One region of the Enterobacter sp. R4-368 genome, then DNA from elsewhere that is predicted to be linked to it. Evidence: predicted binding sites of a transcription regulator. Region 1 holds the regulator's gene; the other holds the start of a gene.
The links. The regulator PhoB, encoded in region 1, activates phosphate uptake and scavenging genes when phosphate is short. The targets are predictions, from matches to a motif close to CTGTCATAAAACTGNCNNAT.
Positions count from the first base shown of each region.

Region 2: the regulator PhoB is predicted to act here: its motif matches at 2,239-2,258, upstream of pstS (phosphate ABC transporter substrate-binding protein PstS).

Region 1 covers NC_021500.1:4,127,826-4,132,625, reverse strand. The annotation lists gene brnQ (branched-chain amino acid transporter carrier protein BrnQ) at 1-1,248, opposite strand, end outside; gene phoR (phosphate regulon sensor histidine kinase PhoR) at 1,655-2,953, opposite strand; gene phoB (phosphate response regulator transcription factor PhoB) at 2,975-3,664, opposite strand; gene sbcD (exonuclease subunit SbcD) at 3,863-4,800, shown strand, end outside.
Region 2 covers NC_021500.1:2,233,413-2,238,212, forward strand. The annotation lists gene H650_RS10395 (two-partner secretion domain-containing protein) at 1-450, opposite strand, end outside; gene pstS (phosphate ABC transporter substrate-binding protein PstS) at 1,131-2,162, opposite strand; gene H650_RS10405 (MFS transporter) at 2,614-4,170, opposite strand; gene H650_RS25730 (hypothetical protein) at 4,593-4,760, opposite strand.

The DNA.
Region 1 (4,800 bases):
ACCCGGCATCAACCAGGCCAGTCCCTGCTCCGCCAGCGGCAAGCGCTGTGTCCAGGCAGGAAGGTGTTCAGCAAACGCGGAGGCTTTCACGCCGTCAAGGATACCAAAAAGCAGGCTGATAAACATGGTCGGTGCGATAACGCGTGTTGAACTGTTCCAGAAGGAGCGGGTAAAACTCAGCACCACCAGTACGATACAGGGCGGGTAGATCATCGTCAGCACCGGAATCGAAATCTGAATCAGGTGGCTCAACCCGAGGTTGGACACCGCCATCGAGAAGATACCCAGAATAAACACCAGCGCACGATAAGAGAGCGGCAGATACTGCGCGAAAAACTCGGCACAGGCGCAGGTCAGGCCAACGGCCGTCACCAGGCAAGCGATGAAAATCAGCGCCGCCAGCAGGAAGCTGCCCGCACCGCCGAAAGTGTGCTGAACGTAAGCATGCAGAATGGCGGCACCGTTGGCAGACTGATCAACCAGCGAAGAGCTGTCTGAACCCAGGTGGAACAGCGCCAGATAAAGCAGCGTCAGACCCACGCCCGCCATCAGGCCAGCCCAAACGGTGTAACGGGTCAGCAGACGCGCTTCGGTCACGCCGCGCGAACGCGCCGCGTTGACAATCACAATGCCGAAAACCATCGCACCCAGGGTGTCCATCGTCAGGTAGCCGTTGACGAAACCGTTGGAGAAAGAGGCGTTCTGGTAGGCGTCCAGCGCATGGCTGATGGAACCCGCCGGCCAGACAATCGCGGCGATCGAGAGGATAGTCAGCGCGATGATTTTCAACGGGGCAAGGAAGTTACCCACGGTATCAAGCAGTTTGCCCGGATAGAGCGACACCAGGATCACCAGCGCGAAGTAAACCACGCTGTAAATCAGCAGCGGCATTGCGCCTTCGCCAGTCAGCGGTGCAATCCCGACTTCAAACGAGACGGTTGCCGTACGCGGCGTCGCAAACAGTGGCCCAACTGCCAGATAGCAAACCGTCGCCAGCAGAACACCCGCCACTTTACCAATCGGCGTGCTCAGGCTATCGACGCCACCACCCACTTTCGCCAGCGCGACAACGGTGAGCACCGGCAAACCCACAGCGGTAATCAGAAAGCCAAACGCCGCCGTCCAGACGTGTTCACCCGCCTGTAAGCCGACCATCGGAGGAAAAATAATGTTACCTGCGCCTACGAAGAGGGCAAAGGTCATAAAGCCCAGAGCGACTATGTCTCGTGGTTTTAAGTGATGGGTCATAAGTTTTACTGCCTGTGGATGTGGTGTCGTAAAGTGATGAATTATTGGCCTTTCCCGACCGAACAATAAAACGCCAATTGCGTGAAAAATCAGCGGGAAATGCTTTATGTACAACGTGGCGAAGAATAGTTTTTCGATTTACCACGCAAACACAGTCGGTCTGACAATGTATGGGGCGCAATTTAAACGCTTATAACGTTTAAAGGCAAGGTGGGATCGCAAAACCAGATGTTTATGCTGCATTGCAAAAAACAAGCAGTCAAATACTCCATTTATAGGAAAAACACATGGCTGATCATGCGAACAAAAAAGCAGCAGACGTACAAAATACGTTTCAGCTGTGGTAGACGGTGCGGGAAAGCGGCCTGTTTTCGCAGGCCGCTGGAAAGATATGCTGACAGCGCCTTCAGGAAGCGGCTTTTTTGGCAACCAGACGTTCCGGCAGGACAAAGCTAAAGCGGGTGCCCTTGCCCGGCTCGCTGACGATATCAAGGCGGCTTTCGTGGTGATTTACCGCGTGTTTGACAATCGCCAATCCAAGACCGCTGCCGCCAGTTTGCCGCGAGCGGGCTTTATCCACCCGGTAGAAACGTTCGGTCAGGCGCGGAATATGTTCTGCGGCAATGCCCGGTCCGTTATCTTCCACGCTAAATTCAGCGCCCTGCGGTACATGCTGCCAGCGCACAATAACGTGTGTGCCCGCTGGCGTGTGGTTGACGGCGTTATACACCAGATTAGAAATTGCGCTACGCAGCTGCTCCTCGTTCCCGAGCACTTTGAGCGTGTTATCCACGTCAAACGTGAACGTGTGTTTTTGCTGGCTGAGGGTTTGCGCTTCCCGTTCGACAACCCGCAGCATCATCGGTACATCAATGGTCTCGTTAGGGGGTAGCGTCGGTGCGGCTTCGATTTTCGACAGCGTGAGTAGCTGACGCACCAGCCCTTCCATCCGCGACGTTTGTTCACGCATGGTGTGCAACGCTTTTTCGCGCGGCGCCCCTTCCAGCGTTTGCTCCTGCATCATTTCCAGGTAGCCCTGCAGCACCGTTAACGGGGTGCGCAGTTCATGACTGACGTTAGCGAAAAAGTTACGCCGCGCGCCTTCCAGCTGGTGCATTTGCGTCACATCGCGCGCCACCATCAGCAGTTGTTGCTCGCTGTAGGGCATGACGCGAATCTCAAGATGCCGCCCATTATTTAGTACCAGGTGCAGAGGTCGGCCAAACTCCTGGTTCCTGATGTATTTCGTAAATTCGGGGTAGCGCAGTAAGTTAAGGATATTCTGGCCATTATCGTCCGGCCAGCGCAGCCCCAGCATCTGCTGCGCGAGACCGTTACACCAGAAAATCGCCCCTTCTTCCGTGGTGAGGATCACCGCATCCGGCAGCGATTCCGCACCGCTGCGAAAGCGTTTGATCAAATTTCCCAGTTCGCGGCGGCGCTTTTTGTTACGCATCTGCATCTGGTGTAGCCCGTAAAGTAGCGGCTCCCAGCTGCCGGTTCCCGGCGGCGGCGTCATGCTTTTATCGACCCATAACCACCAGGAAAGACGCAGTAAATTCCAGAAATGCCAGATCAGCAACCCGGTTACCGCGGCGAACAAAAACCAGGGCAGGTAACCGAAAATCGCGCCGAGAATAAAGGCGGGGATACAACAAAGGAGGAGCTCCAGCACCAGCCTTTTCCATGACAGCCGTTCCAGCACGCGTCACACTCCTGTCAAATTTCAGAAACGGGTCGAAAAACGATATCCCGTGCCGCGCACTGTTTGCACCATACGATCGTGGCCGCTGTGTTCCAGCGCTTTGCGCAGACGGCGAATATGCACGTCCACGGTTCTGTCTTCAACGTAAACGTTGGTTCCCCATACGTGGTTCAGCAGCTGTTCGCGGCTATAAACACGTTCCGGGTGAGTCATAAAGAAGTGTAAGAGTTTAAACTCTGTCGGTCCCATATCCAGCGGATTTTCACCGGTCATCACGCGGTGTGAGGAAGGATCGAGGCTCAGCCCCTGCATTTCAATCACCTCTTCCACCGCCATCGGTGAAATACGGCGCATCACGGCTTTAATACGCGCGACCAGCTCTTTCGGTGAAAATGGCTTGGTAATGTAATCGTCCGCCCCCGTTTCCAGACCGCGAACGCGATCCTCTTCCTCCCCGCGCGCGGTCAGCATCATCACCGGAATATCACGGGTCATCGCTTCGCGTTTAAGATGTTTAATAAACTGAATGCCAGAACCGCCAGGCAGCATCCAGTCCAGTAAAACCAGGTCGGGCCAGGGTTCGTTAAGTTGGTTCACCGCGCTGTCATAATCTTCAGCTTCCACCGGTTGAAAACCATTTTGCTCGAGCACGAAGCACACCATTTCACGGATTGGTGCTTCATCTTCTACGACCAGAATTCGTCTCGCCATAATTCGCCCTGTTTTAATTAAGTCGTCAGTATATGTAGCGGCGCCATTATGCGTCAGTTTTATGACAGATTTATGAATAAGATGACCGCTATATGACCCGCCCGGTGGCCGTGTGACAACGCAAATTTGCGTTCGGTTATGTCCCTCATCTGCTTAATGTTTATAATCTGCTTTACGCTTTTTCGCCATGGAACCGCTATGCGCATCATTCACACTTCAGACTGGCATCTGGGTCAAAACTTCTACAGTAAAAACCGCGCCGCCGAACATGACGCTTTTCTCGACTGGCTGCTCGCCGCCGCCGAAACGCATCAGGTGGATGCCATTATTGTCGCAGGCGATATTTTTGATACCGGTTCCCCGCCAAGCTACGCCCGCGAGCTTTACAACCGCTTTGTGGTCAAACTCCAGCAGACGGGCTGCCAGCTTATCGTGCTGGCGGGAAACCACGATTCCGTGGCCACGCTGAATGAATCAAAAGAGATCCTCGCTTACCTGAAAACCACCGTGGTGGCCAGTGCAGGTACCAGACCATTCCTGCTAAAACGCCGCGATGGCGAACCCGGCGCGGTATTTTGCCCGGTGCCGTTTTTACGCCCGCGCGACATTACCGTTAGCCAGGCGGGGCTTTCCGGGCAACAAAAACAGCAGCATTTACTGGCGGCGATCACCGATTACTATCAACAACAATTTACTGAGGCCTGTGAACTGCGCGGTGACAAACCACTGCCGATTATCGCCAGCGGCCATTTAACCACGGTGGGTGCCAGTAAAAGTGACGCGGTGCGTGATATTTATATCGGCACGTTAGACGCCTTCCCTGCACAAAATTTTCCCCCTGTGGATTATCTCGCACTCGGCCATATTCATCGCGCGCAGAAGATTGGCGGCCTTGAGCACATCCGTTACTGCGGTTCGCCCATTGCGTTGAGCTTTGATGAAACCGGGAAAAGCAAAAGCGTCAATCTGGTGACATTCGCCGAAGGTAAGCTCGCCGATGTCACGGCGCTGGAGGTGCCGGCAACCCAACCGTTAGCGGTGATCAAAGGCGATTTCGCTGAAATCTGCCGTCAGTTAGAACAGTGGCTCAATGCCCCCGCAGAGCCACCCGTCTGGCTGGATATTGAAATCGAAAG
Region 2 (4,800 bases), 1.9 Mb from region 1:
ACTGGCGTTATCCAGTTTACTGATAGTAATGGTACCGCCGTTTACGGAATAACCCGCGAGTTTGTCGTTCTGAATATCTGGCGTACCGGTGGTCAGCGTGAGTTTATCGGTATTGATCGTACCGCCACCATTAACCGTAATGCCATTGGGGTTGGCGATAATCAACGCGGCTTTATCGCCCGCCACTTCCATCATGCCGTTGATTGTCGATGCATTTTTGGATGTGACTTCATTGAGAATAACTTTTGCCGACCCGGATGTCAGATTGCTGTTACCCTGGATGGTGCCGCCCAATACTGTGTTGGATGCTGAACCGCTGTTATTAAAAATAACACCGTTTTTATCGACATTCAGATTGTCCCAGACATTATGTGACAGGCCATTGCTGTTAGGCTTATTAATATCCACGACCGGCACGCCATTCGCATTATATAGCGTGCCATTTTTCATATTTAAACCAGCGGAATGCGCAGCAGCAGGTAATGCCAATATCATTGCTACCGTCAACGGAGCCAACTGAGTTCTCACAAGGCGTTGAACTTTCTTTTCCGGATTAATCACGCTTTTGCTTCCCTTTAATTAACTTTCAGAACCAATGAAATAAAACGTTCTCGGCCTTGTTTCATGAACCAGGATTGTATTTTATTTATTCGAACAAACTCACCGGTAAACAACATTATGGACACCAGTTCGGAATAAAAGTGGAGACCTGGCACCTCGCAAGAAATCTGAATTTCTATAAAGCCTGTGAAAGCAAAAGCATCAGGATTGAATAGAACAGTACCCGCAAGCAGGGGAATAAAACAAGGCCGCGTGAGAAAATAACAGGGGTTGAGAACCAGAACAATACACGACACTTCAAAATCAGAGGATTCAGCTAGCGTGTCGGGTGATAAATAAACATTCAACGCGCATCATTTAGAATATTTTTAAAAGCATTAAGAGAATGGAAATATCGATACAGAACTGTCTTTTAAGCCAATATAAGAAACGTCAATATTATTAACCTCCTTAATACAACTCTTCATCGATTAACTTAATAAAATAAACAACGTTACGTAAGAAAATAGCTGCGGGCTAATAAAAAAAACCCGGTAGCGTACCGGGTTTATTTTTAAGAGATAGTGAGATTAGAACAGCGGTTTACCAGAAGCGTCCTGTACATTGGCTTTCCATGCAGCGCGAACCTGAGCGGTAACGGAATCCGGCAGCGGCGCGTAATCCAGATCGCTGGCGATGGTGTTGCCATTTTTGTAAGACCAGTCGAAGAATTTCAGCACTTCGGCGCCTTTCGCTGCATCATCCTGTTTTTTATACACCAGGATAAAGGTAGTGGACGAAATCGGCCATGCATCTTTGCCTTTCTGGAAAGTGAGATCCTGAGCGAACGATTTGCTCCAGTCTGCCCCTTTGGCACTGTTGCTGAAACTCTGCTGCGACGGCTCAACCACTTTGCCATCGGCGTCAAACAGCTTTGTCCAGGTCAGGTTGTTCTGTTTAGCGTAGGCGTATTCAACATAGCCAATGGAGCCCGGCAGACGCTGCACAAACGCGGCAACACCATCGTTACCTTTGCCGCCTAAGCCAACCGGCCAGTTCACCGTTGAGCCTTTACCCACTTTGCTTGCCCAGTCAGCATTCACTTTTGATAAATAGCTGGTGAAAACAAAAGATGTGCCGGAACCATCTGCGCGGCGCACCACGTTAATATTCGTATCCGGCAGTTTGACTTTCGGGTTCAGTTTGGTGATTTCCGGGTCGTTCCACTTTTTAACGTTGCCCAGATAGATATCGCCCAGCGTTTTACCGTCCAGCGTCAGTTCGCCGGATTTTACGCCAGGGATATTAACCGCCAGCACCACGCCGCCAATGACGGTCGGGAACTGAAACAGGCCGTTTTTCGCCAGATCATCATCACTCATCGGGGCATCGGAAGCGCCGAAATCCACGGTTTTCGCAATAATCTGTTTGATGCCACCGGAAGAACCGATCCCCTGGTAGTTCACCTGAGATCCTGTCTGTTTTTGGTATTCAGCCGCCCATTTTGCATACACAGGCGCCGGGAAAGTACCACCAGCACCCGTCACATTCGTTGCCGCGAAAACAGTAGTCGTAGAAAGTGCAAGAGCAGCAGCCATCAGGCGAACTGACGCATTAAGCATTGCCATAGTCTCTCCGAATCGAAATAGTGATTAAATTTTTGAATAATATTAAGAGCCACGGCAGCATAGAGCGAATTTATGACAATTTTGTGTCAACCGTGAAAAATAAAAAAAGGCGGCACAACAAGCAAAAAAAGACCTCCGGATCGCAATCGGGAGGTCTAAGCAAACCTTAAAAAAGATGAATTAACCTAACGGTTAAAATTTGCAACTCTGCGCGATCTGAAGGAACGAACTGAGTTACAGTAGCCACGGCTATTAAACACGAAAACCGCAGCCCTCACATGACAGATATGCAACATTATGTAAGTTATTTTTTCTACCCGCTAAATTACTCGCACCGAGAATTTTCCGCTGACTCAAAACGATATAGCTTCATCAATGAATGACTTTGAAAAATAGCCAATCCGTTTTTAAAGACATCAGCACAATATATAGCGAAAAATTAATCTTATTTCGGCATATAACTTTTACTTAATCCGGCAGTGGATATCACCTCACCGTCTACTGTTGCATCAGTCCAAAGCGTGTCGTAACGGTAACCTGTCAAATCTTCGACAACTTTACGAGCTTCAGGCGTCACACTCTGTTTATTTCCATTAGCTTTCAGGCGGTCAAGTTCATCGACAAAAATACGGTGCGTGCGCTTATTGAGATGGAAGGTCAGCGCTTGCCACATTGCCACCAGCAGAAGCCCGGCGGTGCCGATAAACAGCAGCATCACAATGGTAGTGATTGCTTCCTGAGGCTGTTGCAGACTGCCTTTCACAAAACCGCCGCTCTGCAATAGCAACCCCACGGCAAAGGTTGCAATTGCTACCGTAGTTTTACGTGAAAACGTCATCACGGCAGCAAATAGCCCTTCGCGGCGTTGACGCGTAACCATTTCGTCAATGTCCGGAATAAACGGAAACACGTTCCAAGGCGTGAATTCCAGAACGCAGCGCCCAACCTGGTAAAACCCGGCAAGGATAACCAGCAGCACCACTTTGTTTTCCGGAGGGAATTGATACACCAGGAAGAAACCGCCCAGGCACAGCAACATCATGCTGTAGGCAAAAACATAAAGCCGGGATGGGCCATATTTAATAATGGCGAAGCCCGCGACAAGCGTTACCGGCAGCCCGACGATGCTCATCGACAGCAAGGTTCCTGCCAGAGAAGACGAGACATGCAAACAATAGACACAGAAAAAGACAAACACCGTGTTATAAATGTCTTTCGCCGTGAAAGAGAAAAGATAAATAGCCAGATGCTTGCGGAACGCACGAATTTTCAGCGTCGAGGCATAATCCTTAAATAACTTAATCACGCCGGTGAGTGTTTGCGCCGCATTGCCAGTTTGACGTTTTTTCTCCATCTCCTGCATCATTTCTGGTGTTATTTCGCGCTCCCAGCTTACTTTCCAGGAAATAAATACACAGACCATAAACAACACAGCAAAGACCACACCGTTAATTAAATAAGCATCGGCGTTTTTTTCACCCAGCCAGCCAATTAGCACACCGGGAATAAAGGTCGCGAGAAACGTGCCGGACGCAGAAAGAAACATGCGGCAAGTGGAAAGCTTGGTGCGATCGTTAAAATCTTTGGTCATTTCCGAGGGCAATGTTTCCCACGGGATTAAGACCATGGCAGCAATAATTTCAAACGCCAGGTAAACGGCAAGATAAAACCAAAAATTCATGCCATTAAGCCATAACAAAATATAAACCAGCATCAGCGGCGCGCCGATAAGCAAAAAGAAACGGCGGCGGCCGAATTTCTTGCCTAAAAAGTTCTTATAAAAATGATCGGTAAAACTGCCCATAAACAGGCTCACGATTGCGTCAACAATCCTTGCAATCGCGACAATGGATGCCGCCTGAATCGGTGATAAACCGACAAAGGTGGTGTAATAAAATAGCAGCCAGGCACCAATTACCGTAAAAGCGCCACCGCCCATTATGTCTGTCATGCCATAACCAATGCTGACAGGAATCGTCACTTTTCTGTTTTTACGGGTCATAGCCACCCCCCGCAACTGCTCAGCTTTATAAGCCTCTCAGGCTGTAAATGTTCTTTATTTATCATGGACATAAAAACTCCACAGAGAATTATTTGTGCCAGAACGGCTCCGCTAATAGCGGCCGCCTGTTGCCACCGGAAAACATCGCAGTCTTCACGTTATATCCCTTGGGGAATTTATGTCTACTACCATACAAGTTGAATTGTCGAAAATGTGACCTCAGGCATAAGCCAGAAAAAATCGCCTTCGTAAATTCTAAAAAAGTGAGAAATGGGATCGAAAGAACAGTTATAAAACGCCAGTTGTGAAGTGACGAAAACCCTGCGCAGCGCAAACAAAAAACCCGTCTGATATCAGACGGGTTTTACGCTTCAGCGCACAGTTCATTCCAGTAGCTATAGCGCATCACCAGGTGAAAGCGCTCATTTTTCATCGTAAATCCATACAGAAGGATGATAATCAAGACCATAAAGCAGGCCGAACGGGATCAGCAGCGCAACATGGCGCCCCGAGTCATATTCCCCCTCTTCTGTCTGTAATGGCAGCGTCGGGGTAAGGCGATTAAGCCACTGTTGCAGCAATGTCTTCATCAGCGCGTTCTCCAGCAAAGGTTGACGAGCTCAGTTAAAC